4 regions of the Corynebacterium pilbarense genome follow, and region 3 is predicted to be linked to each of the others. Evidence: predicted binding sites of a transcription regulator. Region 3 holds the regulator's gene; each other region holds the start of a gene.
The links. Region 3 encodes LexA, which represses DNA repair genes until DNA is damaged. Its sites were predicted from a motif close to CGAACANNTGTTCG; they were not measured.
Positions count from the first base shown of each region.

Region 1: NUW87_RS11745 (HNH endonuclease signature motif containing protein) is a predicted target of LexA. The motif match lies at 2,238-2,251, and genes of this name have one in related genera.
Region 2: NUW87_RS05765 (HNH endonuclease signature motif containing protein) is a predicted target of LexA. The motif match lies at 2,924-2,937, and genes of this name have one in related genera.
Region 4: NUW87_RS01325 (HNH endonuclease signature motif containing protein) is a predicted target of LexA. The motif match lies at 2,395-2,408, and genes of this name have one in related genera.

Region 1 is NZ_JANRML010000003.1:72,923-78,819, reverse strand. Features, by position in the region: gene thrB (homoserine kinase) at 1-849, shown strand, start outside; gene NUW87_RS11745 (HNH endonuclease signature motif containing protein) at 846-2,186, opposite strand; gene NUW87_RS03935 (VWA domain-containing protein) at 2,533-4,515, shown strand; gene NUW87_RS03930 (long-chain fatty-acid--CoA ligase) at 4,528-5,897, opposite strand, start outside.
Region 2 is NZ_JANRML010000005.1:103,959-109,855, reverse strand. Features, by position in the region: gene NUW87_RS05775 (asparaginase) at 1-169, shown strand, start outside; gene NUW87_RS05770 (DNA polymerase IV) at 158-1,540, opposite strand; gene NUW87_RS05765 (HNH endonuclease signature motif containing protein) at 1,584-2,882, opposite strand; gene ileS (isoleucine--tRNA ligase) at 3,312-5,897, opposite strand, start outside.
Region 3 is NZ_JANRML010000001.1:127,651-133,547, reverse strand. Features, by position in the region: gene hrpA (ATP-dependent RNA helicase HrpA) at 1-3,061, shown strand, start outside; gene nrdR (transcriptional regulator NrdR) at 3,077-3,535, opposite strand; gene NUW87_RS00640 (hypothetical protein) at 3,592-3,714, opposite strand; gene lexA (transcriptional repressor LexA) at 4,183-4,863, shown strand; gene NUW87_RS00630 (DeoR/GlpR family DNA-binding transcription regulator) at 4,914-5,702, shown strand; gene NUW87_RS00625 (HPr family phosphocarrier protein) at 5,787-5,897, shown strand, end outside.
Region 4 is NZ_JANRML010000001.1:270,125-276,021, forward strand. Features, by position in the region: gene NUW87_RS01320 (ABC-F family ATP-binding cassette domain-containing protein) at 1-741, shown strand, start outside; gene NUW87_RS01325 (HNH endonuclease signature motif containing protein) at 767-2,368, opposite strand; gene NUW87_RS01330 (hypothetical protein) at 2,496-3,359, opposite strand; gene NUW87_RS01335 (PLDc N-terminal domain-containing protein) at 3,507-3,752, shown strand; gene NUW87_RS01340 (hypothetical protein) at 3,753-4,184, opposite strand; gene NUW87_RS01345 (MerR family transcriptional regulator) at 4,333-5,016, opposite strand; gene NUW87_RS01350 (PFL family protein) at 5,058-5,897, opposite strand, start outside.

The DNA.
Region 1 (5,897 bases), on a different contig from region 3:
ACCCTCGGCATCGCGTTGAGTATCTACGACACCGTGGAAGTGGAGGTCACCGACTCCGGCCTCGAGGTGGAGATCTTCGGCGAGGGCGCCGACGATCTGCCCCGCGACAGCTCCAACCTTGTGGTCAAGGCCATCCAGTCCGGCCTTGCCGCCGCGGACGTGTCCGCCCCCGGCCTGCGCGTGGTGTGCCACAACACCATCCCGCAGTCCCGTGGCCTCGGCTCCTCCGCCTCGGCCGCCGTCGCTGGCGTGTTCGCCGCCAACGCACTGGCCGGCTCCCCGCTCGACGAGGACGCGGTCGTGCAGCTGTCCTCCGAGTTCGAAGGTCACCCGGACAACGCCGGCGCATCCGCGCTCGGCGGGGCAGTGGTGTCTTGGACCGACATCCCCGTCGACGGCCAATCCAAGCCGTCCTACCGCGCCGTGCGCATCCCGGTCGACGAGTCCATCAAGGCCGTCGCCCTCGTGCCCGACTTCCACGCTTCCACAAACGCGGTGCGCAAGGTGCTGCCCAGCCACGTCACCCACACGGACGCGCGTTTCAACGTCTCGCGCACCGCGGTGATGACAGCGGCGCTGCAGCACCACCCTCAACTGCTTTTCGAAGGCACCCGTGACCGCCTCCATCAGCCTTACCGCGCAGATGTCTTGCCGGTCACAGCCGAGTGGGTCAATCGCCTGCGCAACCGCGGCCACGCCGCTTACCTCTCCGGCGCCGGCCCGACCGCGCTCGTGCTCACCACCAGTGAGGTGGAGCCCTCGCTTCTCGACGAAGCACGCTCCGCCGGCCTCCGCGTCATCGAACTCGACGTCGCCGGCCCGGCCACCGCGGAGCTAGTGCACGACTAAGCGCCTGCCTGACCCGGGTGCTGGCCTGCACCCGGCTCGTCGAAGCTGTCGCCCGGCGTGACCGTGTCTCGCAGCGGGCCCCGGTGGTTGTGGGTGCGCCTGGGCAGCGAGCGGTTTCTGGAGACGTACTGCGTGCCGTCCTTCAGACGGAAGTACAAGTCCGGACCGTGGGCCCGGATATGCGCTAGGCCGTGGCTGATCTTGGAGTGGCAGCTGGAACACAGCGGAATTAGGTTGTCCATGTTGGTGGCGCCCCCGTCTTCCCATTCCTTGATGTGGTGGATCTCGATGAATCGGCGATGGCTGCATCCGGGCATCGCGCACTGGTGCCCCCAGGCCGTCAATAGTGCGAGGACCTGTGCGTCTGTGGCGAAGCGCTGCGCGCGGCCGACGTTGATGGTCAACCCCTTCTTGTCCAGCAGGTGCAGGCGCAACGTAGCGTTCGCGATGTAGCTTCGCACTTCCTGGGATCTCGCCGAGGTGTTCTCCGGCATCCACGCACCGCCGTCCTCTGTGAGCACGATGTTGACGTGGGCGCCGGGAGATCGAAGCGGGCTAGTGGGGCTGTCGCGCACCATGTCCATCATGGCGATGAAGGCGGGGTAGAGGTCCTTCTTCTCCGGCGGGCCGAAGCGTGAGGGCGGGCGCAGAATCGACTCCAGATCGAGTTTGGACTTCCTCGGTTTAGGGGCGTCCGCAGTGAAATCAGGCGGGCAAGACTCTGCTTCTGCTTCGGCCGCCGCGATGAACTCGTCAAGCTTGTCCGGGTCCGCGAGCTCTTCTGAGTTGGGTAGCTCGGCGCAGTAATTGGCCAGCTGAGCGACCTTCAACGCGGTGAGCAGTGCTTGTCCGCGTACCGCGGGAAGGAGCGCGCGGAAATCCATCATTCCGTCGGCGCGGAAATCGGCCTTCACAAACGGTTCTTCGGGTTCGTTCTCATCGGCGGTGTCGGTGCCGGCGAGGATGCGTTCGAGCTCGGAAAAGGCATGGATGAGTGCGAGGTCGATCAGTTCTTCCTCGTTCTCCTCATGCATGAATTTCAGCAGGAAACGCATCGTGTTGTACGGCATCACGCCGGAACGGAACGTCTCATATAACAGGCGGAACCGGCGTAGGCCTCGGGCGACGCGGAGATACTCGTACGCGGTGGATGGCGGGAGATTGAGCTCGCGTTTGATCCATGTGGCAGTGGATATTTCGCCACGTTGTTCGGCAATTCCTTCTTCGTCGAGCTGGCCAAGTGCGTCGAGCATGTCTGCTCGGTGGGTGTGGGATTCGCAGTGGTGGAACTTTAGATCGTCTATAAGCTGCAGTGTTTTGCTGGTGGCTGTGGTCACGGAAAGCCCCCTGGGCGATGGCTGGATGGTCGCTGTGGGGTCGAGGGTAGGCGAAAATGTGTGCGATGTAAAGGGGTCCTTCAAAAATATTTTCGACGATTGAAAAATGATTCTGCGGCCGCAGAATACCTTCAACCTCGGGTTGAAGGTTGGGCGGTCGGGGGCCAAACGATTCTGCGGCCGCAGAACACCCTCAAGTGTTAGATGAGACTTTCGAGGCGCGCGGATTCTGCGGCTGCAGAATGAGGGTCGGGGTTTCACAAAGTGATAACGAGGCGTGCAGGTGTGGTGAAGTTCTTTTATTGTCCAAAGTGATTCTGCACACAACGGAGAAGGGCGCGTGAAAATGAGTTGGTCGGTTTCGCAGAAAGGCGCGAGGGTCGTTCTCGCCCTGATGATTGCGGTGTGTTGCTGCTTGGCATGGGCGCCGGTGGCGTGGGGGCAATCGTCGACGGCGGTGTCGACAGTGACGGAGACCTCGTCGTTCTCGACGACGTCGACGAAGACATCCGCGGCTTCCGAAGGCTCGGACGATAGCAAGGCGATGCTGATTTTGGACGCATCCTCGTCGATGGTTGAGGCAGACGCCGAGGGCACACGCATGGAATCGGCGAAAAAGGCGGCGAATGAGCTGGTGGAGTCGCTGCCGGAGACGGCGAAAATGGGGCTGACGGTGTACGGCGCGAATGAGTCGGATGCGCCGGATAACCGGGAGCAGGGGTGTAAGGATATTGACACTCTCGTCCCGGTCGGCAGGGTGGACAAGGCGAAGTTCACGTCGGCTATCGACGGCCTGGAGCCGAAGGGCTACACCCCGATGGGCAATTCGCTGCGCAAGGCCGCTGAGGAGCTGGGCGGCGAGGGGGAGCGCTCGATCATTCTAGTGTCCGACGGTATCGACTCCTGCGCCCCGCCGCCGGTGTGCGAGGTGGCCAAGGAGCTGGCCGAAGACGGCGTTGACCTGGCCATTCACACAGTGGGTTTCCAGGTGGACGACGCGGCGCGCAAGGAGCTGCAGTGCATCGCGGAGGCCGGCAACGGCCAGTTCCTCGAGGCCAAAGATGCGAGCAGCCTGGCGACGTCGCTGAAGTTCCTGGCCCAGCGCGACATTGGCAAGTACAAGGTTGAGGGCACGCCGTTTGAGTTTGCGGATTCGCCGGAGGACGCCAAGTGGCTTGGCCAGGGCCAGTACCAGACCAAGGTGACCCCGGATTCGAACGCGAAGACCGACCGCTACTTCCGCGTCTCCGTGCCGGAGGGGCACAAGGCGCTGATCACTATGACCCCGATCTGGCAGCCCGACGGCCACTTCCAAGATGCTCAGGTAGAACTCGAGTCCTCTGCGCAAACGAACGAGAATGACCCGACCTGCGGCAAGGCTCGAACGAAACTATTTCCCAGCAGCATCGCAGGCAGCGCACAGTTCGCCATGGAACCCTACTGGGTCTCGTTGACGCGTGAGGAGCAAGCCGATGACTGCGACATGAGCAACTGGCTGATAGCCACGCAGATTTACAAAGGTGGCGCGGAGCTTGTCGACGACGTCAACGTCGAAGTCAACGTGTTCTACGAGCCGATCCCGGAAAAAGAGCAGGCCAAGGAATGGTCGGACAAGGTTATCTCCTCCGGGAAGTACGACGGAGAGGTCCCGTTCGGCACCGCCGAGGAAATCGCTGGCGGCACCAGCTTCAACGACGCGGTGGAAATCAGCGAGGGCACCTATTCCGACAAGATCGTCCCCGGCGAGTACCGCTTCTACAAGATTCCGGTGACTTGGGGCCAGCGTCCAGTGCTGAAAATGAAGGTCAAAGAGTCAGTCACCAACGACGCAGACTCGGTGAAGATCAAGATTTTCGACCCAACACGCCTTGAAGTTGGAACGAGAGACTTCAGCTTCTATGACGAGGAAGAGGAAAGTGGCCCGGTCTCGCCGGCGCAGCACACGATGTACGGCGGGGATAATCCGCACCAGGGCTACTACTTCCTACACGTGGGAATGGGTGCGAAGAGCGAAGACGAAGCCACCGAAGTGGAGCAACCGTACGAGTTTGTGGTGATGCTCGACGGCGAGCCGGTCGACGGCGGCCCAGACTGGACCCCGACTTATGAGAACGGCCCCGAGCCGTCGGATGAGCCGATCAAGTTCGACGGTGCTAGCGGCTCAGATGAGGAGCAAACGGTGGAGGAAACCACACAAGCAGCGGAGAGCACCGAAGCCACGGAGGACAAGTCGGGCGGGTTGTCCTTGCCGTTGCTGGGCGGTCTCGGCGTGCTGCTACTGGCCGTGATCGGTGCGGTGGTCTTCCTGCTCAACCGCAACCGCGCATAAGAGCGGTGTGCTTTACGACGTCGCCTTCGGCCGGCTGCCCGGGCCGGGCAAGGCGATGATGTCGAACTCGTCCCGGGCGAGGTGCTTGCGCAGGTCCTTTTTGTCGAACTTGCCCACGGACGTCTTGTCGATGGTGTCGACGAAAGTCCAGTACTCGGGCGCCATCCACTTCGGCAGCACGTCGGCGAGCCCGGCTCGCAGGCGCGCGGCGGTCTCTGCGGTGGGGGCCACCTCCGCGGTCAGCTTGGTCACTGCCAGCGGCCGTTCACCCCACTTGTTGTCGGGGATGCCGATGACGGCGCACTCGATGACCTCTTCTGACTCCATGATCAGGTTTTCCACCTGGGCGGAGTAGATCCACTCACCGCCGGAGCGGATGACGTCGCGGGCGCGGTCGTAGAGGGTGAGGAAGCCGGCATTGGTTACGGTGCCCACGTCGCCGGTGCGCAGCCAGCCGTCGGCAGTGAAGTGATCGCGCACGTCGTCGACGTCTTCGCCGCGGAAGCGCGAGGCGATCTCGCCGGGCTCCTGGGTGGGCGAGTGGTAGTAGCTGGCGGCGACCATGTTGCCCCGCACCTGGATTTCGCCCTGGGTGAGGTCGGTGGGGGCCATGACCTGGCCGTCGTTAACCACGCGGTATTGCAGGGTGGGGGCGAAACGGCCCTGGGAGATGCGGTAGGCCCAGCGGGCCTCGCCGGACGAGCCCGACGGCGGCCTGGCGACGGTACCGACGGTGGAAGTCTCCGTCATACCCCACACGTGCACCACGTCCACGCCGTAGCGCTCCTCCCACATCTTGATCAGGGCGGGCGGGGCCGGCGAGCCGCCGACGAAAATCTCCTGCAGGCTCATGCGTTCGGGCGGGTTGTGCAGGTAGTGCACCATCAGCTGGATCCACAGGGTGGGCACCCCGTGGGCGACGCGCGGGTGGGTGCCCGCGATGAGCTTGGCCAAGGTGGGGGCGGACATGTCCGAATCCGGCAGCACCAGCGGCGTGCCAGCCAAAAACGCGGCGAGCGGCACGCCCCAGCTGAGCACGTGGTAGATGGGGATGCAGCACAAAAACGTCTCACCGTGGGTCACGGCCAACGAGTCGGTGGCGCGCAGGCCCGTCGCCTCCAGCCACAGGGAGCGGTGCGAATAGGCCACGCCCTTCGGTGCGCCGGTGGTGGCGGTGGAGTACACCAGCGCGGCCGCGGTGTTTTCGGGCAGTTCGGGCCACGGGTAGGACGTCGGTCGGCCGTCGAGAAGCTGCTCGTAGCTGTATACCTTGACTGCGTCAGGGAGGTGCGAAGCTGCGTCGTCAAGCGGTTCGACGCCCGTAAACGCCACCGCGCGCACGCTCGGGCAGTCCTGCAAAATTGTGCCCAGCTTCTTTGCCA
Region 2 (5,897 bases), on a different contig from region 3:
AACGTCGGTGCCCTACGGCGAGGTGTCGTTCGCCTACGGCGGCGCCGGCGGCGGCTCCACCCTCGGCGACCTGGGCGCGTTGCCCGCCGGCTACCTCAGCGCCGGGCAGGCCCGCATCGCGCTGGCCACCGCGCTGGCCACCGGCGTGGACCCGCGCTCACTGCTGTGAGAACCATTCCTCCCACGCCAACGAATCCAGCGGGTCAGCTTGCTGGAGCTGCGGATCATCCGCTCGAAGGCTTTTGATCCTGCCTGGCCCCGTCGCCCGCGTTTCAAACCGCACCGTCACCCACCCCTTGCCGGCCCCCTGGACCCAGCCGTGCCCGTAATCCGGGTGGTAGACGTCCTGCGTCGCGCGCCACACGCCGCGCTCCGGAGCGGTCTCCTGGTGCACCTCCGTGTCGAATTGCGTTTCGTGGTCGCTGACGCCGGTTTCATAGTCTGCCGACATCGGCGAAGGCTTCACAATCGCCTGATCCAACTCCGGAAACAGCACGTCCTGCAGCGTCTCCTCCAGGCCGGAGTACGACACACCCACCAGCCGAATCGGGCCCACCTCGTCGGGGTAGCGCACGATCCGGAACGCGGTGGCCAGCAGCGTCTCCGCGTCGTCGGTGGCGTACGGCAGCGTCGCCGAACGCGACTCGATGCGGAAGTCTGCCATCCGCAGCTTCACCGTCACGGTGCGTGCTCCGCGCCCATCCTTGCGCAGCCTGCGGTGTGATTCCGCAGCCGCTCGTTCCAACGCCGCGTCCACCTCCGGCGGGGTGGTCAAATCTTGCGGGTACGTGTGTTCCGAGGAGATCTGTTTCGACTCCGCCCTCGGCGCCACCGGCCGCTCATCCACCCCGCGCGCCAACCACCACAGCTGCCTGCCCACCGCGCCTCCGATGGCAATGTCCAGCTCTTTCTCGCTGAGGTTTGCTAGATCCCCGATCGTTTCAATCCCGGCACTAAGCAACTTCGACTCAGTCACAGGTCCCACACCCCACAACTCGCTGACCGGCATCGGGTGCAGGATCTCTAGTTGCCGGTCGTGCGGAATGACAAAGACCCCGTCCGGCTTCGCCCGGCCCGAGCCGATCTTGGCGTACTGCTTTCCTGGACCCGCGCCGATCGAACTGGGCAGGCCTGTTTCTTCCTTGATCGCCGCCCGCAGCTCGTTCGCCCATTGCTCCACGTCTTCCGGACTCGCCCCGATCAAGTTCTCCGGTTCCATGAACGCCTCGTCGATGGACAGCTGCTCCACCACGTCCACGTATCTGCCGATGATCTCGAACACCCGGCGCGACGCGACCGCGTAAACCGGCCTGCGCGGCGCCACCAGCACCGCTTTTGAACCCACCAGCCGTGCGGCCCGATGCGTCGGCATCGCCGAGTGCGCCCCGTACTTGCGCGCCTCGTAACTGGCGCCTGCGACCACGCCGCGGCCGGACACTCCCGCCACCAGCACGGGGCGCCCCTTGAGCGTTGGGCGGGTCAGCTGCTCGCACGATGCGTAGAACGCATCCATGTCGATGTGCAGCACCCAACGGTTCATGTCCACCACTGTGCACCACCGGTACCACCATGTTCCAATCCGATCACACGGCGAACGAATCTCCGGTGACATACTCCATCCGCCTCGGCAGTCCTCTGTTGCGCGAGACGAACCGGGCACCGTTTTTGAACGTGAAGAACAGGTCAGCTCCTTGGCGCTCGATGGCAATCACTCCGTGGCTCACCTGAGAGTGGCAGCTCGAGCACAGTGGGATCAGGTTGTCTAGATCAGTCATACCTCCGTGCTCCCACTCCTTTATGTGGTGCATTTCTATGAAGCGCCTATGCGAACATCCAGGCATGGCGCATTGATACCCCCAGACTGCCAACAGTGCCTGCACTTGGCCGTCGGTGGCGAACCGCCGCGAACGGCCAACGTGGATCGTCAGTCCCGTGTCATCCAGCAAGTGCAAACGCACCATCGCGTTGGCGAGGTAGCTGCGCACGTCCTCAGAACTGGCCGAGCGGTTTTCCGGCATCCAACATTGGCCAAACTGGTTGACCATGAGGTTGACCTGCACGCCTGGACTGCGAAGCGGACTCTTTGGGTTCGCGCGAACCATATCGATCATCGCCAACAACGCCCCGTAAACGTCCTGTTTTTCCGGAGGCCCGTACCGCGACACCGAACGCACGATGTCGTCCATGGTGATCTTCGTGCGCTTTCGCGGAGCGCGGTCTTGCTCTGATGGGACGGCGTCTTCGGCGGCAGCTGCGTCGTCGATAAGCTTCTGCACCTTCTCCGGATCCTGCAGATCATCTGGGTCCACATCCTCGAGACCGAAACTGGCAAGCTGGGCCACCTTTAACGCGGTCAGAAGCTTTTGGCCAGCTACCGCCGGAAGCCGCGCCTCGAAAGCAAGCATGCCGTCGTCGCACTCGCGGGCGCGCGCATACGGCTCAGTCGGGTCCTCCTCTTTGGGTCTTGCCCCGGCAAGCACAAGCTGGAGATCGGCAAACGACATGCTCAGCGCGAGTTGGACGTATTGCTCCTCGTTGCACTCCTCCAAATACTGGAGAAGGAAGCGAACCGTCGAATACGGCATCACCCCCGATTCAAATGCGTCGAACAAGAGCCTGAACTTTCTCAGCCCTCGCGCCACGCGCACGTACTCGAATGCCGTGGCCTGCGGGAGGTTGAGCTCGCTGCGCAACCACGTTGCCGTCGACTTCTCCCCGTACTGTTCCGCAAGCCCCTGCTCATCGAACTGCCCCACCGCATCGAGCATCCGCGCCCGGTGGTGGTTCGCCGACAATTGATTGCACTTGATCTGATCCTCGAGCACCTCTGCCGACAGGTCACTCGTTCGATCTTCTGTCCGTTCGTCCACCGCAATTGTCATGGTTGATCCCCTTACTCATGAGCATTGACACCTTTATAGAACGCTCGTGTGTTCGAGTCAAGGGTTTTGCGGAAAATGTCCATTGAAGTGGACAACGCATGCGGTTTCGCTTTCCCAGAAGTCGAACATAAAATCTATTCGCTATGCAGCTGCATAGTCAGCGCCCCACACAAACACCCCCAAAAAACTATGCAGCTGCATAGTGGGTGCCGACCCAGTATTGGCCAGAAAAACTATGCAGCTGCATAGTCAGCACCCCACACGAACGCCCCAAAAACTATGCCGCTGCATAGTGGGTGTCACCCCAATATTGGTTCGAAAAACTATGCAGCTGCATAGTGCGCATCATCGAACGACGGTGCGCCGCCCCCGCTGAGCAGCCAAAAAGGGGCCCCACTCTGCACGAGTGAGACCCCAGCCCGAGAGAACCTAGCTGTTCTTACGAACAGTGGCGGTCACACCATCGATGACGTCGTGACCCTCGACCGGCTCGGTGACCACGTCGAAGGATGTCGCCAGGGTTTCGGCCGCGATGTGGTCGGCGTGGGTGCGGGCCCACGCTTCCTTCTCTGCAGGCACGGCCAGCACCACAGCGATACGGTCGGAAACGTCGAAGCCCTCGCGCTTGCGGGCGTCCTGCAGCCCGCGGATCACGTCGGCAGCCCAGCCCTCAGCCTCGAGTTCCTCGGTGACCTCGGTGTCGAGGACGACCAGGCCGACGGTGCCGTCGGCGTCGACACGCGCGGTGCTCTCCGGGTTCTCCGCCACCAGACGCTCGGTGTAAAGCTCCGGGGTGAGCACGATGTCGCCGTCGACCACCACATCGTCGCCGCGGCGCTCGTAGTTGCCGGCCTTGACGTTCTTGATGGCGCGCTGCACGTCCCTACCCAGCGACGGGCCAGCCACCTTCGCGTTAACGACGACTTCGAAGGATCCGGCCGCGTCGACGTCGTCAGTCAAAGCGACGTCCTTCACGTTTACCTCGTCGCGGATGGTGGAGCGGAACGCCTCAAGCTTGGCCGAATCCGGCAGGGCGACGGTGAGCTTCGGCAGCGGCAGGCGGTTGCGCAGCTTGTTCGCCTTGCGCACTGACGACGCCGCAGAGCACACCGCACGGGTCGCATCCATGGCGGCGACCAGCTCGCCATCCGCCGGCAACTCGGAGGCCTGCGGGTAGTCCGTCAGATGCACCGAACGACCGCCGGTGAGCCCGCGCCAGATGACCTCGGAGACGTACGGCAGCAGCGGCGCCACTGCGCGGGAGACGACCTCCAGCACCGTGTAGAGCGTATTAAACGCCTCCGGGTGCGCCTCCTGGCCCTCCCAGAAACGGTCGCGGGAGCGGCGCACGTACCAGTTGGTCAGCGTGTCGGCGAAGCGACGCACCACGTCGCAGGCGTCGGCGATGCGGGTGTCGTCGAGCGCCTCGCCCACAGCTGCCACCATGTCGTGGGTCTTGGCCAGGATGTAGCGGTCGAGCACGTTATCCGAGCCCACGGACCACTGGGCATCCGACGACGAGTACAGCTGCAGGAACGTGTACGCGTTCCAGATCGGCAGCAGCGCTTGGCGCACGCCCTCGCGGATGCCCTGCTCGGTGACGATCAGGTTGCCACCTCGCAGGATCGGCGAGGACATGAGGAACCAGCGCATCGCGTCGGAGCCGTCGCGGTCGAAGACCTCCATCACGTTCGGGTAGTTGCCCTTGGACTTGGACATCTTCTGCCCGTCCGAGCCCAGCACGATGCCGTGGGCGACGACCTTCTTGTACGCCACACGGTCGAACAGTGCGGTGGACAGCACGTGCTGCACGTAGAACCAGCCGCGGGTTTGGCCGGAGTACTCCACAATGAAGTCCGCGGGCTGGCGGGTGTCGAACTCCTCACGGTTCTCAAACGGGTAGTGGTACTGCGCGAACGGCATAGAGCCGGACTCGAACCAGCAGTCCAGAACGTCCGGCACGCGGCGCATCATGGACTTGCCGGTCGGGTCGTCCGGGTTCGGGCGCACCAGCTCGTCGATGTGCGGGCGGTGCAGGGACTTCGGGCGGGTGCCGAAGTCGCGCTCCAACTCATCCAGGGAGCCGTAGACGTCCACGCGCGGGTAGTCCGGGTTGTCGGAAACCCACGCCGGCACAGGCGAACCCCAGTAGCGGGTGCGCGAGATGTTCCAGTCGCGAGCACCTTCGAGCCACTTGCCAAACTGGCCGTCGCGGATGTGCGACGGGATCCACTCGATTTCCTGGTTTAGCTCCACCATGCGGTCGCGGATGTCGGTGACCTTCACAAACCACGCCGGCAGCGCCATGTAGATCAGCGGCTCGCCGGAGCGCCAGGAGTGCGGGTAGGAGTGCACGATGGTCTGGTCGCGCACGACGCGGCCCTTGGCGCGCAGGTCGCGGATGATGTCGCGGTTCGCGTCGAAGACGAGCTTGCCCTCGTACTCCGGCACCAGCGAGGTGAACTTGCCGTCGGCGTCGACGGGGATAACCAGGTCGATGCCGTACTCCTGGCAGGTGAGCATATCGTCCTCACCGAAGGCGGGAGCCTGGTGCACAACGCCGGTGCCGTCCTCGGTGGTCACGTAGTCCGCGTTGAGGATCATGAACGCGTTGTCGTGGTCGCGGAAGTATTCGAAGACCGGCTCGTACTCCAGGCCCTCCAGTTGCGCGCCCTCAAAGGTAGCCACTACCTCGTACTCACCGAGCTCCTTCGCGTAGGCGCCCAGCAGGGTCGAGGCAAGAAGCAATTGCTTATCGACGAACCCTTCGGCCCCATCCGCACCGACCTTGACAAGCGAGTACTCCACCTCGGGGTGGACAGCCAGAGCCAGGTTGGACGGCAGGGTCCACGGGGTCGTGGTCCAGGCGATAGCTGCGGCGTCGTGAAGCTCAGGATGCTCGGCCCACGTCTTTTCCGCCGCGTAGCCTGCGCGTCCACCGGTGAACGGCAAGGTGACCGTGACGGTGGGGTCCTGGCGGTCACGGTAGGAATCGTCCAGGCGGGTCTCCTGGTT
Region 3 (5,897 bases):
CTTGTGCTTTTTCGCCTCCGAGCGCGACATCCGCGACTGCATGGAGGCCATTGAAAAACAGCACTGGCGCGGCGTGGAGGTCGTGCCCCTGTTCGGCCGCCTGTCCAACGCGGAGCAGCACCGGGTGTTTGCCCCGCACTCCGGCCGACGCATCGTGCTGTCCACCAACATCGCGGAAACCTCGCTGACCGTGCCGGGCATCCACTACGTGGTGGACACCGGCCTGGCGCGTATCTCGCGTTACTCCACGCGCACCAAGGTCCAGCGCCTGCCCATTGAGGAGATCTCCCAGGCCTCCGCAAACCAGCGTTCCGGCCGCTCCGGCCGTATCGCAGACGGCGTGGCCATTCGCCTGTACTCGGAGGACAACTTCGAAGCCCGCCCCGAGTTCACCGACCCGGAGATCCTGCGCACCAATCTGGCCTCCGTGGTACTGCAGATGATCTCCCTGCGCTTGGGCGACATCAACGATTTCCCCTTCATCCAGCCGCCGGACCAGAAGGCCGTTCGCGACGGGTTGCTGCTCCTGCACGAGCTTGGCGCAATCTCGGACAAGGAACGCGGCGGCGCACCGGTGCTCACCGACGTGGGCCGCGACATCGCGCGCATCCCGGTGGATCCGAAGATGGCGCGCATGCTGGTGGAAGCCAACCGCCTCGGCGTGCTAGACGACGTCACCGTTATCGTGGCCAGCATGACCATCCAGGACGTGCGCGAGCGTCCCCTTGAGTACCAGGCACAGGCAGACCAGGCCCACGCCCGGTTCAAAGACACAACATCGGACTTCCTGTCCTCGCTGAAGCTGTGGGACTACATCGGCGACTCGCGCGACGAGCTGTCCGGCAACGCCTTCCGCAAACGTATGAAGCGCGAGTTCTTGCACTACATGCGCATCCGCGAATGGTTCGACCTCGTGCGCCAGCTGCGCGACGTGGAACGCCAGCTGGGCTGGTCGCGCGCCGAGAACGTCGCGGGCGAGCGCGACGCCGACGCGATCCACAAGTCGCTGCTGACAGGCCTGCTGTCCAACATCGGTGCCCGCGACGGCAATTCGAAGGAATTCCAGGGCGCGCGCGGGACTAGGTTCTTGGTGTTCCCGGGGTCGTCGCTAAGCAAAAAGCCCCCGGAGTTCCTCATGGCGGCCGAACTCGTGGAGACCTCGCGCCTGTGGGCCCGCGACGTGGCCAAGATTGAGCCCGCCTGGGTGGAAGCTACTGCTGGCCGGCTGATGAAACATAGCTATTCCGAACCTGTGTGGTCGCGGAAGCGTTCGGCCGCAATGGTGCACCAGAAGTCAATGCTCTACGGCGTGACAATCGTGCGCGACCGTCTTGTGCCCTACCACCGCGTCGACGCCGAGGGTGCGCGCAACATGTTCATCCGCCACGCCCTGCTGGAGGGCGATTGGAACCGCCACCACCACTTCATCGACCACAACGAAGCTCTGCTCGCCGAGGCCGCTGAGGTGGAGGAAAAGGTGCGCCGCCGCGGCTTGGTAGTGGATGAGGACACCCTCTTCGAGTTCTACGACTCACGCCTGCCCAAGAGCGTGACCACCGCCCGCCACTTCGATTCCTGGTGGAAGAAGAAGCGGGCCGACGACAAGCACTACCTGGACTTCGACCCTGCCGCGCTTCTCGACGACGAGGGCGTGGATTCCTCCACCACCGCCTTCCCTGAGGTGTGGCGCCAGGGCTCGATCGATTACGCGCTGCGCTACAAGTTCGAGCCTGGCGATCCTTTCGACGGCGTGACCGTGGACGTGCCCGTGCCGCTTCTGGCCAACCTGCGGCCGGAGGGCTTTGACTGGCTGGTGCCGGGGTTGCGCTCGGAGCTGGCCGCGGAGTACATCCGCACACTGCCAAAGGCCTTGCGCAAGACGGTTGTGCCGGCCCCCGACTTCGCTGAGCGTGCGATGGAGGCGATCCGGGAGAAGCAGGATGATGACGGCGCCAGTGAGGCCGATCTTCGCGAAACCCCGTTCGCCGAGGCACTCGCGGACGCGCTGCACAGCATCGGCGGGCGCGGCATCAACGGCACCGACTTCAACCCGTCTGCGCTGCCCGAGCATCTGAAGGTGACCTTCGCCGCGATTGACCGCCGCGGCAAAGTCGTCGACCACGACACGGACCTCGGTGCACTGAAGCGCCGCCAGGCCGGAAAGATCAAATCCTCCGTGTCCAAGGCCGGGCGCACCTCCGAGTCGGATGCGGTGGCGAAGTGGACTACCGATTCCCTCGGCGCGGTGCCGGAGACGGTGACGACGACTATCGACGGCAACGAAGTCGACGCTTACCCGGCACTCGAGGCCACTAAAAACGGCGTGAAGGTCACGGTGCACCCGACGAAGGCCGCCGCGGACGCCTCAATGGTCACAGCGACGCTGACGTTGCTGTTGCGCGAGATCACGGTCAACGCCGGGCAGATGACCAAGGGGCTACCGTTGCGTCAGAAGGTAGCGGTGGACCGCTACCCGCACGGCGGCGCCGCCGGGCTCGTCGAGGACGCCCGTGTCGCCGTGATCCGCGACCTGATGTTCTCCTCCGGCGGGCCGGTGCGCTCGCCGGAGGAGTTCGATGCGCTCGTGGCCGAAATCCGCCCCCAGGTCGCTGGTGGGGTGCGCCGGGTGGTGGTCACCTTGGCGCCGGCTCTGGCTGAGTACGCGAATATCGCGGCTGAGCTTGAGCAGTGGGAGGGCCCGGCTATCGACGACATGACGTCGCAGCTGCGGTTTTTCCTGCCGAAACACGCGGTGACTGTCCACGGCATCGGGCACTTGCAGCACCTGCCCCGCTACATCGATGCGATGCGCATCCGCCTGGAAGACATGCGGCTGGATCCTGATCGCGACGCTGACCGGCAGTCAGTGATTGATTCAGTGAAGGCATATTTGGCGCAGCGCATGAAGGCCTTGCCCGCTGGTCGCACGAAGACCAAGGCGTACAAGGATGTTTTGTGGCTGATTGAAGAGCTGCGTGTGAGCTTGTTCGCGCAGCGTTTGGGCACGCCGAAGCCGGTAAGCCAGCGGCGCATTGAAAAGAAGATTGACGCTCTGCGTTAGCGCCAAGGCCGCAGGTTAAAAGTCCTCGCGGTCGCGGCGGCGCATGAGCCGGATTTCGGATTCGAAGTCGTCTGCGCTCTCGAACGACTTGTACACCGATGCGAAGCGCAGGTACGCCACTTCGTCGAGGGCGCGCAGCGGTTCAAGCACCGCCAGGCCGATCTCGTGAGCGGGCACCTGCGAGCTGCCCTGAGCGCGCACAGTCTCTTCCACTTCCTGGGCAAGGCGTTTCAAGGCGTCATCGGTAACGTCGCGGCCTTGGCATGCTCGACGCACGCCGACGATGAGTTTGTCGCGGTCAAACGGTTCGCTCACGCCGTTGCGTTTCACAACGGTGAGGACTGCCTTTTCCACCGTGGTGAAACGACCCCCGCACTCGGTGCACTCCCTGCGTCGACGAATCGCAGCGCCAGCTTCTACCAGCCGCGAGTCAGTCACACGGGATTGCTCGTTGTGGCAAAAAGGACAAAACACGGTTTTCCACCCCCAGAGTCTTCAAGGCTTGGTGTAGCCGTGAGTCTACGCCCTGCCTATCGCGCCGTTGCCACGGTGGCGGCGTGGGCGACCTGGCTGCCGGTCATCGATGAGGGATCCTTGTCTTGCGCTGAGAAAACGCCGCCGAACGCGGAACCAATAAGCAGCGCCGCAGTCATGCATACGCCAAGTAGGAGCGTATCGCGTGTCTCGTGCCGTGTTTCGAACGTGTCCGCTTCAGTAGAACCGCCCGAAACCCGGTTTGAGACAGAACGATCACTCGTTCGATGAGACGCAGAAATGGTTCGAACACCGGCCCCGCCGCTTCGACGCTTCGGTACAGAATCAAGGTCCCAAATCTCCGCCGGGGGAACCACGGATACGGCGCCCAGACGAGATGCGGATGCATTGTGTACTGGATTGATTGCAATGGACATTGTGAGTCTCCCTTCGTTTCGCGGCACACATTACGTTCGGCGCCGACACGCTCGAACGTTCTAACGTTCATTTGTTCGAATACGCTTACGTGTTCGATTTATATCACCCCAGCCGACAGGTGTCCACCCAAACGCCGCAACCATCGAACATGAGTGCCCTATCTGGTAGGTTCGTAGGCGCACTACGCCACCGAGCCCAAGGAGAACGTCATGGCACGAAAGAAGGCCGAGCCCGGCAACCCGGATTACAACGCACTGTCTGACCGTCAGCGCCGTATCCTCCAGGTCATTCAGGACGCTGTTGTCCTGCGCGGTTACCCGCCGAGTATCCGTGAGATCGGCGATGCCGCTGGTTTGCAGTCAACCTCTTCTGTCGCATACCAGCTCAAGGAGCTTGAGAAGAAGGGCTTCCTTCGTCGCGACCCGAACAAGCCGCGCGCCGTGGATCTGCGCCAGCTGCCCGAGACCGGACGCAAGCAGCGCAAGCCGCAGGAAGCGAAGCCGGAGGATTCGGGCAATGCCCGCTACGTGCCGGTGGTCGGCCAGATCGCTGCAGGTGCTCCGATCCTCGCCGAAGAGAACGTGGACACCTACTACCCGCTGCCCGAGGAGCTGCTCGGCGACGGCGATGTTTTCATGCTCAAGGTTGTCGGTGAATCCATGCGCGAGGCCGGCATCCTCGACGGAGACTGGGTTGTTGTCCGCTCCCAGCCGAACGCGGAGGAGGGCGAATTCGTTGCGGCGCTTCTGGACGGTGAAGCGACGGTTAAGGAGCTCCACCGCGACTCCACCGGCGTGTGGCTGTTGCCCCACAACGACGCATTCGAGCCGATCAAGGGCGAAGAGGCTGAGATCATGGGGCGTGTCATCTCGGTGTTCCGTACTCTGTAACCGGTGCGTGCACGCCGAGAGAACACAACGACCAGAATCGCAGGAGATCGATGTACGCCGAAGAGCGGAGACGCCAGATCGCGTCTTTGACCGCAGTTGAAGGCCGCGTCAATGTCACCGAGTTGGCGCAGCGCTTCGACGTCACCGCGGAAACAATCCGCCGGGATCTTTCGGCGTTGCACGATGAGGGCGCAGTGCAGCGCGTCCACGGCGGCGCGGTGGCCAGCCAGTCGTACCGCTCTACGGAGATCCCGCTGGATACCCGCCAGCGCGCCTCGCTCGCGGCCAAGACCGCGATTGCGGAAACCGCGTTGCAGTTCGTGCCGGATACCCAAAGCTGCACCATCTTCTTGGACTCGGGCACAACTATCAGCAGCTTGGGCAAGCGACTTGCAGAGACTCGCGGGGATAGGGAGTATTCGGTGGTGACCAACTCCATCCCCACCGCCTTGGAGCTGAGCGATTCCGGTTTGCACGATGTGCAGCTACTCGGTGGCAGTGTCCGTCCGATCAGCCAGGCGGTCGTCGGCAGTACTGCACTTCGCACACTGGCCCTGTTGCGGGCTGACGTCGCGTTTGTGGGCACCAACGCGCTGTCCATCGGCCACGGCCTCTCCACCGTGGACGCCCAGGAAGCTGCGGTGAAAGCTGCGATGGTGACGAATGCCCGCAGGGTTGTTGTGTTGTGCGATTCCACGAAGCTGGGCAACGACTATGTGGTCAGCTTCGCGCCACTGACGGATATTGATGTGGTGGTCACCGACGCTGAGGCCCCCTCCGCCTTCGTGGACGAGCTGCGCTCGCACGGCATTGAGGTCGTGCTGGCGCAGACCCAATAGTGCGAGCAACATGGTGGCACCAACATCTGTTTGCGACCTACACTCGTTGCAGACCTGGATGAAAACAACGGAAAGGACACCCGAATGGCTTCCAAGACTGTGAAGGTCGGTTCCACCGTCGGGCTGCACGCACGCCCGGCCACGGTGATCGCCGATGCTGCCGGCGAGTACGACGACGAGATTTTGCTGACCCTT
Region 4 (5,897 bases), 140 kb from region 3:
AAGCAGATGATGGCACGCGCCGAGCGCATGATGAGGGAGCTCGACGAGGTCCGGGTGGCCGACAAGGTCGCCTCTATCTCCTTCCCGGAACCGGCGCCGTGTGGCAAGACCCCGCTGTTTGGCAAGGGCTTGACCAAGATGTACGGCTCCCTCGAGGTCTTCGCGGGCGTGGACCTGGCGGTGGACAAGGGCTCGCGCGTGGTGGTGCTGGGCACGAACGGTGCCGGCAAGACCACCCTGCTCAAGCTGCTCGCCGGGGTGGAGCGCACCGACGGCGAGGGCGGCGTGGTTTCGGGCCACGGGCTGAAGATCGGCTACTTCGCCCAGGAGCACGACACCATCGACGGCAACAAGAGCGTATGGGAGAACACCATCGAGGCCTGCCCCGACGCCGGCCAGCAGGACTTGCGTGGCCTGCTCGGCGCCTTCATGTTCTCGGGCGACAAGCTGGAGCAGCCCGCGGGCACGCTCTCGGGCGGCGAGAAGACCCGCCTCGCGCTGGCGACCCTCGTGTCCTCGCGCGCGAACGTCCTGCTTCTCGACGAGCCCACAAACAACCTGGACCCCCAATCCCGCGAGCAGGTCCTCGACGCGCTCAAGACCTACACCGGCGCCGTCGTCCTGGTCACCCACGACCCGGGCGCGGTGCGCGCGCTCGAGCCGGAGCGGGTCATTATCATGCCCGAGGGCGACGAGGACATGTGGAGCGACGAGTACATGGAGATCGTCGAGCTCGCCTAAACTTCCCGACCTGCTCGAGGCAAATCTAGAACGGCGGGTACGGGTCTTGTCCCTTCGCCCATGGCGGGGGCTGCACCGGCTCCCGTGGGAGAGGTGGATCCGGCGGTTCTGGAGGTACGCGAGTTTCCGGTGGGGCCGTACCGCCACCCGGATCGGGCACGGTTGTCCGATTCCGCTGCCGGTGTCTCTTTCGTAACCTGTTCACCGCCGAATGCTCGGCCGCGTCTGCATGGTTGAACTGCAGCGTTGCGCACCCGGGTTCCTTCACCCCGGCCCGACCCGTCGCCGGGTCCACATCCATGTGACTGGTGTTGTTTCTGTGGTCTTTGAAGTCGTTGTTGCAGCGGTGGTGGGTCCGACACAGCGCTGTGAGGTTGTCGATGTTGGTATCACCGCCTTGCAGCCACGATGTGATGTGGTGGATCTCCGTCTCCGTGAGCGGGGCAGTGCAGCCGGTCCAGGCGCACACGCCCTGCACAGCCAGCAACGTGATCCGCTGCGCCAGCGACGCCAATCGCCGCGTCCGGTATAGGTTCAACGGCAACGACGTTGCGTCGTCGACAGTCAGCACGAAGTCGGACGTTCCATCCATGCCCAAACGCACGAGGTCGAAGGCGTCGAGCTCGATTCCGGTGTTGGTGGCGAACTTCGTGGTCGGCCCGGCCTCCGTCAGCTCGTCCAGCGTCACCGACACAACCACGGACGCGCACCCGCCGCCGGTTGGTTTCTCGCAGGCGTCATAATGCTTGAGTATCTCGGAGAACTGGTCGTACCTGCGTTGCGACGGCGTGCGGTAATCCTCCACACCCTCGGGGAGGTTCGAGTTGGGCACCAACCCCTTATCGCTCAGCGCTTTGAATAGCGCTGAATCAGAGGCCACGGCATCGATAGTGATCCGGCATGTCCCGTCTGCGCGCTGGGCACCGATGTGCAGCCCGCGGTTTTCCATGCCCGCGTTCGGGTTCGTAGGTTCGACGTGCTTGCGGTTCTCGCGCTCGACCCAGCGGCGCACGGTGGCGCGCAAATCTTTCACAGAACGTCGAGGAGCCTCCGCGAGCGCGTCCGCCTGGAGACGGGCACGCGCTCCCTTCGCATCCCCGACAAGCTTGTCTAGCTCTTGGCGGATCACGCGCTGTTTCTCGGCGTTCACGCGCTCGGCGGCACGGCGGGCTTCTTCTTGCTTGCGCCGCGCCTCTTCGCGGGCAGCCGCTCGAGCAGCCTCGCGGGCCGCTTCCTCCCGCTCTGCCTCCGCCGCCGGATCCGCGGGGGTTTCCTCACAATCGGTATCGAACAGGTCGGTGACCTGCTCCTCTTCAACCTCGGGCTCACCGTAGTAGTCCCGGCCTCGGGCGAGACGGTCGTAGGCGTCCTTGGGCTCCAACCCGAGCTTCTTCTGAAGGTACTGATTGGCGTGCTTTGAGCCGACGACGCGCCCGGCGTCGTCACGCTCGCACACGTACGCGAAAAACGCGTCGAGCGTAGCCTTCACGTTGAATATTGCTTCGAGGCGCTCGAAATCCTCCCGAACCTCCTCGAACTCGACCGCATCGGGGTCTGCACACAGGTCCTTCATGGCCAGGAGGGCATGGGTGATTGTGTCGACGTGCTTTCGCAGGTCAGTCGCCATTGTGCCCTCTTTCAAAACCCTTTAATCGAATACGTTTACGATCAACATACAAACCGCGTCGACATAAACACCCCTTATGTCCAGCAAAACAAGCACCGAGTTAGAAACTGTAACCAAGATCACAGTCCTAGAACGGTGAATCTCCGGCCCAAGGCTCATAGTCGGGATGTGAACCTGCAAGCACACGAGGCTGCGCCCAGGGATCCACCAACCGTTCGAACTCTGCTAGCACGCGCTCTACAGCCTCCTCCGTGAAGTCCGTAACCATCACCAGCTCACCGTTAGAGGAGCTCAACCGCAGCGACTCGTTGGGAACATCAACGGTCAACATCGGGCAATCCACCTCGCGCGGCGGTGGGGTCGTCGCGGCATACTCGTCGCCAATTACCTGGTCCTGAAACGGCTGCACCAGGGCGTCTAGCTCGCCAACAAGCCAGAGATTGGAGAGGAGGGAATCGACTGTCTGGCCCAAAAGAATCTCGGGCAGAAACCTCCTAATCCGTTCCTCGCCGCCGATGGGGTAGAAGACATCGATGCCGGAGCCGACCTCTCCGCTTCGCTCGCAAACCAGCCGCACCAGCGACCGCTTCGGGAACTGCGGAGTCTCGCTGTACGGGTCAGGTTCGTTGTGGTCCCACACCATCTGGAAAAGGGGGCGTACGTTTTCTGGTGTCAGCGCGCAGCGCATCTTCGGTGTCCCATCCAATTGCAACGTCACCTCACCCCGGGCGTAATCGAGCGTCAGGTATTCCTCGCTTTCAATCTCAAGGAGTTCGCCGCTGACATCTGTATTGGATGGTGTCGAGTTCCACCGGAACACCCAAGTCAGCGCCTGCCCCAAGGCCCGGTACGGATCGTTTGTATCGATCTTGTGCGCAAAAATCTCACCGAGGATCCACTCGAACTGCATGATGTTTGATGCGAATGTGATTCCCCGTGGTACGCAATTGACGCGTTCGGTGATGACGTGCAGAAGCTTGTGGCGACCCATTTTCTAACCCCTCCGATTCGGAAATTTCGTTGCACTGAACGTACAAACCGAAACGCAAACCGCACAAGAGTTTGTCCATCATAGTGAGCATCTTGCTTATCGACGGACGAAACGTGGACCCCGAAACCAGCCCGCTACACTCGCACTATGGCAAGAAGCAACGACATCATCGACACCATCAAGGACGCCTGGAACGGCCTTTCTTCCGACCAGAAGACCCTCGCCGGCGTGCTCGCCACCATCGACACAGCCGGTAAGGCCTTCGCACTGCGCGACCTCGCACGTACCAACTCCAAGCGTGTCCGGGGTCCGAAGTGGCTGTGGACCCCAGTGATCGGCGCAGTCAACACCCTGGGCTGGGTCGCATGGTTCGCGGTGGGCAAGAAGCGCTAGCTACAGACCACGCTGCCCCGCGTAGAAGCGAACACGTGTTACCGGCGCGTTTTTCGCTTTCTGCCAGGGGTAGCGGTCACCCGCAGCCAGCACTGGCTCGCTGAGCTCGAGGACCGTGTCGGTCCCGCCGGAGCCACCGACGGTGAGCGTATCTCCCTCGACCTTGATGTCAGAGGCAAAGGTCCTCTCCGTACGTCGCTGCGCCACAAGCAACGCAGGCACCTCGGCGAACACCGTTCTCCCGCGGCGCAGAACCAGGGCGTCAGGCCCCTCGTAGCTTGGCCGGATACGTTCTCCGGCGATGAGCGACCACACCCACACAACAGCCCAGAGCGAAAGCAGTAGCGCTACCAGCCGCACCAATCCTGCGGGCAAAAGCAGGTGCACAACAACCATCTCAATGGTCAAAACTGCGGTGACGAAGCCAAGCATTTGCAACCGCCCAGGTGGATGGGGGAGCGGCGACGCGCCATCGGGCACGAGACAGCGTCCACGGATCCACCGTCCCAAGTCGCGGTACAGCCCCAGCTCGAACTTCGCTACCCGGTATGCAGGGTGCTTCTTCAGCAACGTTATCGCTCTAGATGCCACGGGTGAGCTCCTCCAACACCACCCGCTGGGCGCCCCGGGTGGGAAGATCCTTCACCTGGAGCGGGACGGAACCCTGCCGCAGGGTAGGGAGGACGTCTCGCATAATTCCGCGTGCAAACAGTGCCGAGAGCGTAGCCGAAATCTGCGGAACATCGACATCCCGTGAATGCATTGCCCCAAGCTCACCCCACACATTGACGGACTTACGCGCCGCCTCCACACAGGAAGCATCCTTGAGGTTTGCCCTGAGCTGCGCCCACGTCGCCTCGGTCGCGACGCCAGTGAGCGCCATGAGGTCCCAGGAATCGAGCTCTATCTGCAGCAGCGCAGCATCGTCGATCACATCCGCAAGTTTGTCCCTAATATCGCGCGGGCACCCGGCGGGCGCCTCCGCGATAGCCAGCAGTCGCGACCGCTGTCTCTCCAGATGGGCGATGCGGCCGTCCAACATGGCAATTGAACGTTGTATTGCGTCTTCACGTTGGATGTCGGCGACTGGAACACCGGCGTCGATAAGCGCACGCGCCCGAATCACCGCCACTAGATCGCTGACAGAATAGTCGCGGTAGTTGCCGCTGGTGCGTGCAGGTTCTGGCACAACTCCGCGTTCGTGCAGGTGGCGCACCGAGCGGACGGAGCAGCCGGCTGCCGCAGCCACGTCTGAAATCTTCACGCACCAAAACTTAAACCCTCACATCGCGTGAGGGTCAAGCGCTAGTTCCTGAACCCGTGCACCGGCGCGGGGATGAACCCGCCGCGGTGGATGAACTCGTCGTTACCCACCTTGTTCACCGGAATCACCGGTGCGTAGCCGAGCAGTCCGCCGAAGTTCACCTCGTCACCGGGTTTTGTGCCTGGCACCGGGATGAGGCGAGAGGCGGTCGTCTTGTGGTTCATCACGCCGATCGCGGCTTCGTCGGCGATCATGCCCGCGATGAGCTCCGCTGAAGTGTCGCCGGGGATGGCGATCATGTCGAAGCCCACGGAGCAGATTGAGGTCATCGCCTCGAGCTTGTCCATGGAGATGGCACCGCTGTGCACCGCGTCGATCATGCCCTTGTCCTCGGAGACCGGGATGAACGAGCCGGACAGGCCGCCGACGCGGGAGCAGGCCATCATGCCGCCCTTCTTCACGGCGTCGTTGAGCAGTGCCAACGCAGCAGTAGTCCCGTGCGTGCCCACCTGGTCCAGGCCCATGCGCTCGAGTACGTGCGCCACAGAATCGCCCATCTCCGCCGTCGGCGCGAGCGAGAGGTCCACGATGCCAAACGGCACGCCGAGGCGCTCCGCAGCCATCGTCCCCACGAGCTGACCCGCGCGAGTGATCTTGAACGCGGCCTTCTTAATCTCCTCGGCGACCTCGTTCAGGCTCGCCCCCTTCAGCGGGGCGATCGCGTTGTCCACCACACCCGGGCCGGACACACCCACAGAGATCACCGTGTCCGGCTCCTCAATGCCGTGGAACGCGCCGGCCATGAACGGGTTGTCACCCACGGCGTTGGCAAAGACGACGAGCTTTGCGCAGGCGATGGAGGAGCGGTCCGCGGTCGCCTC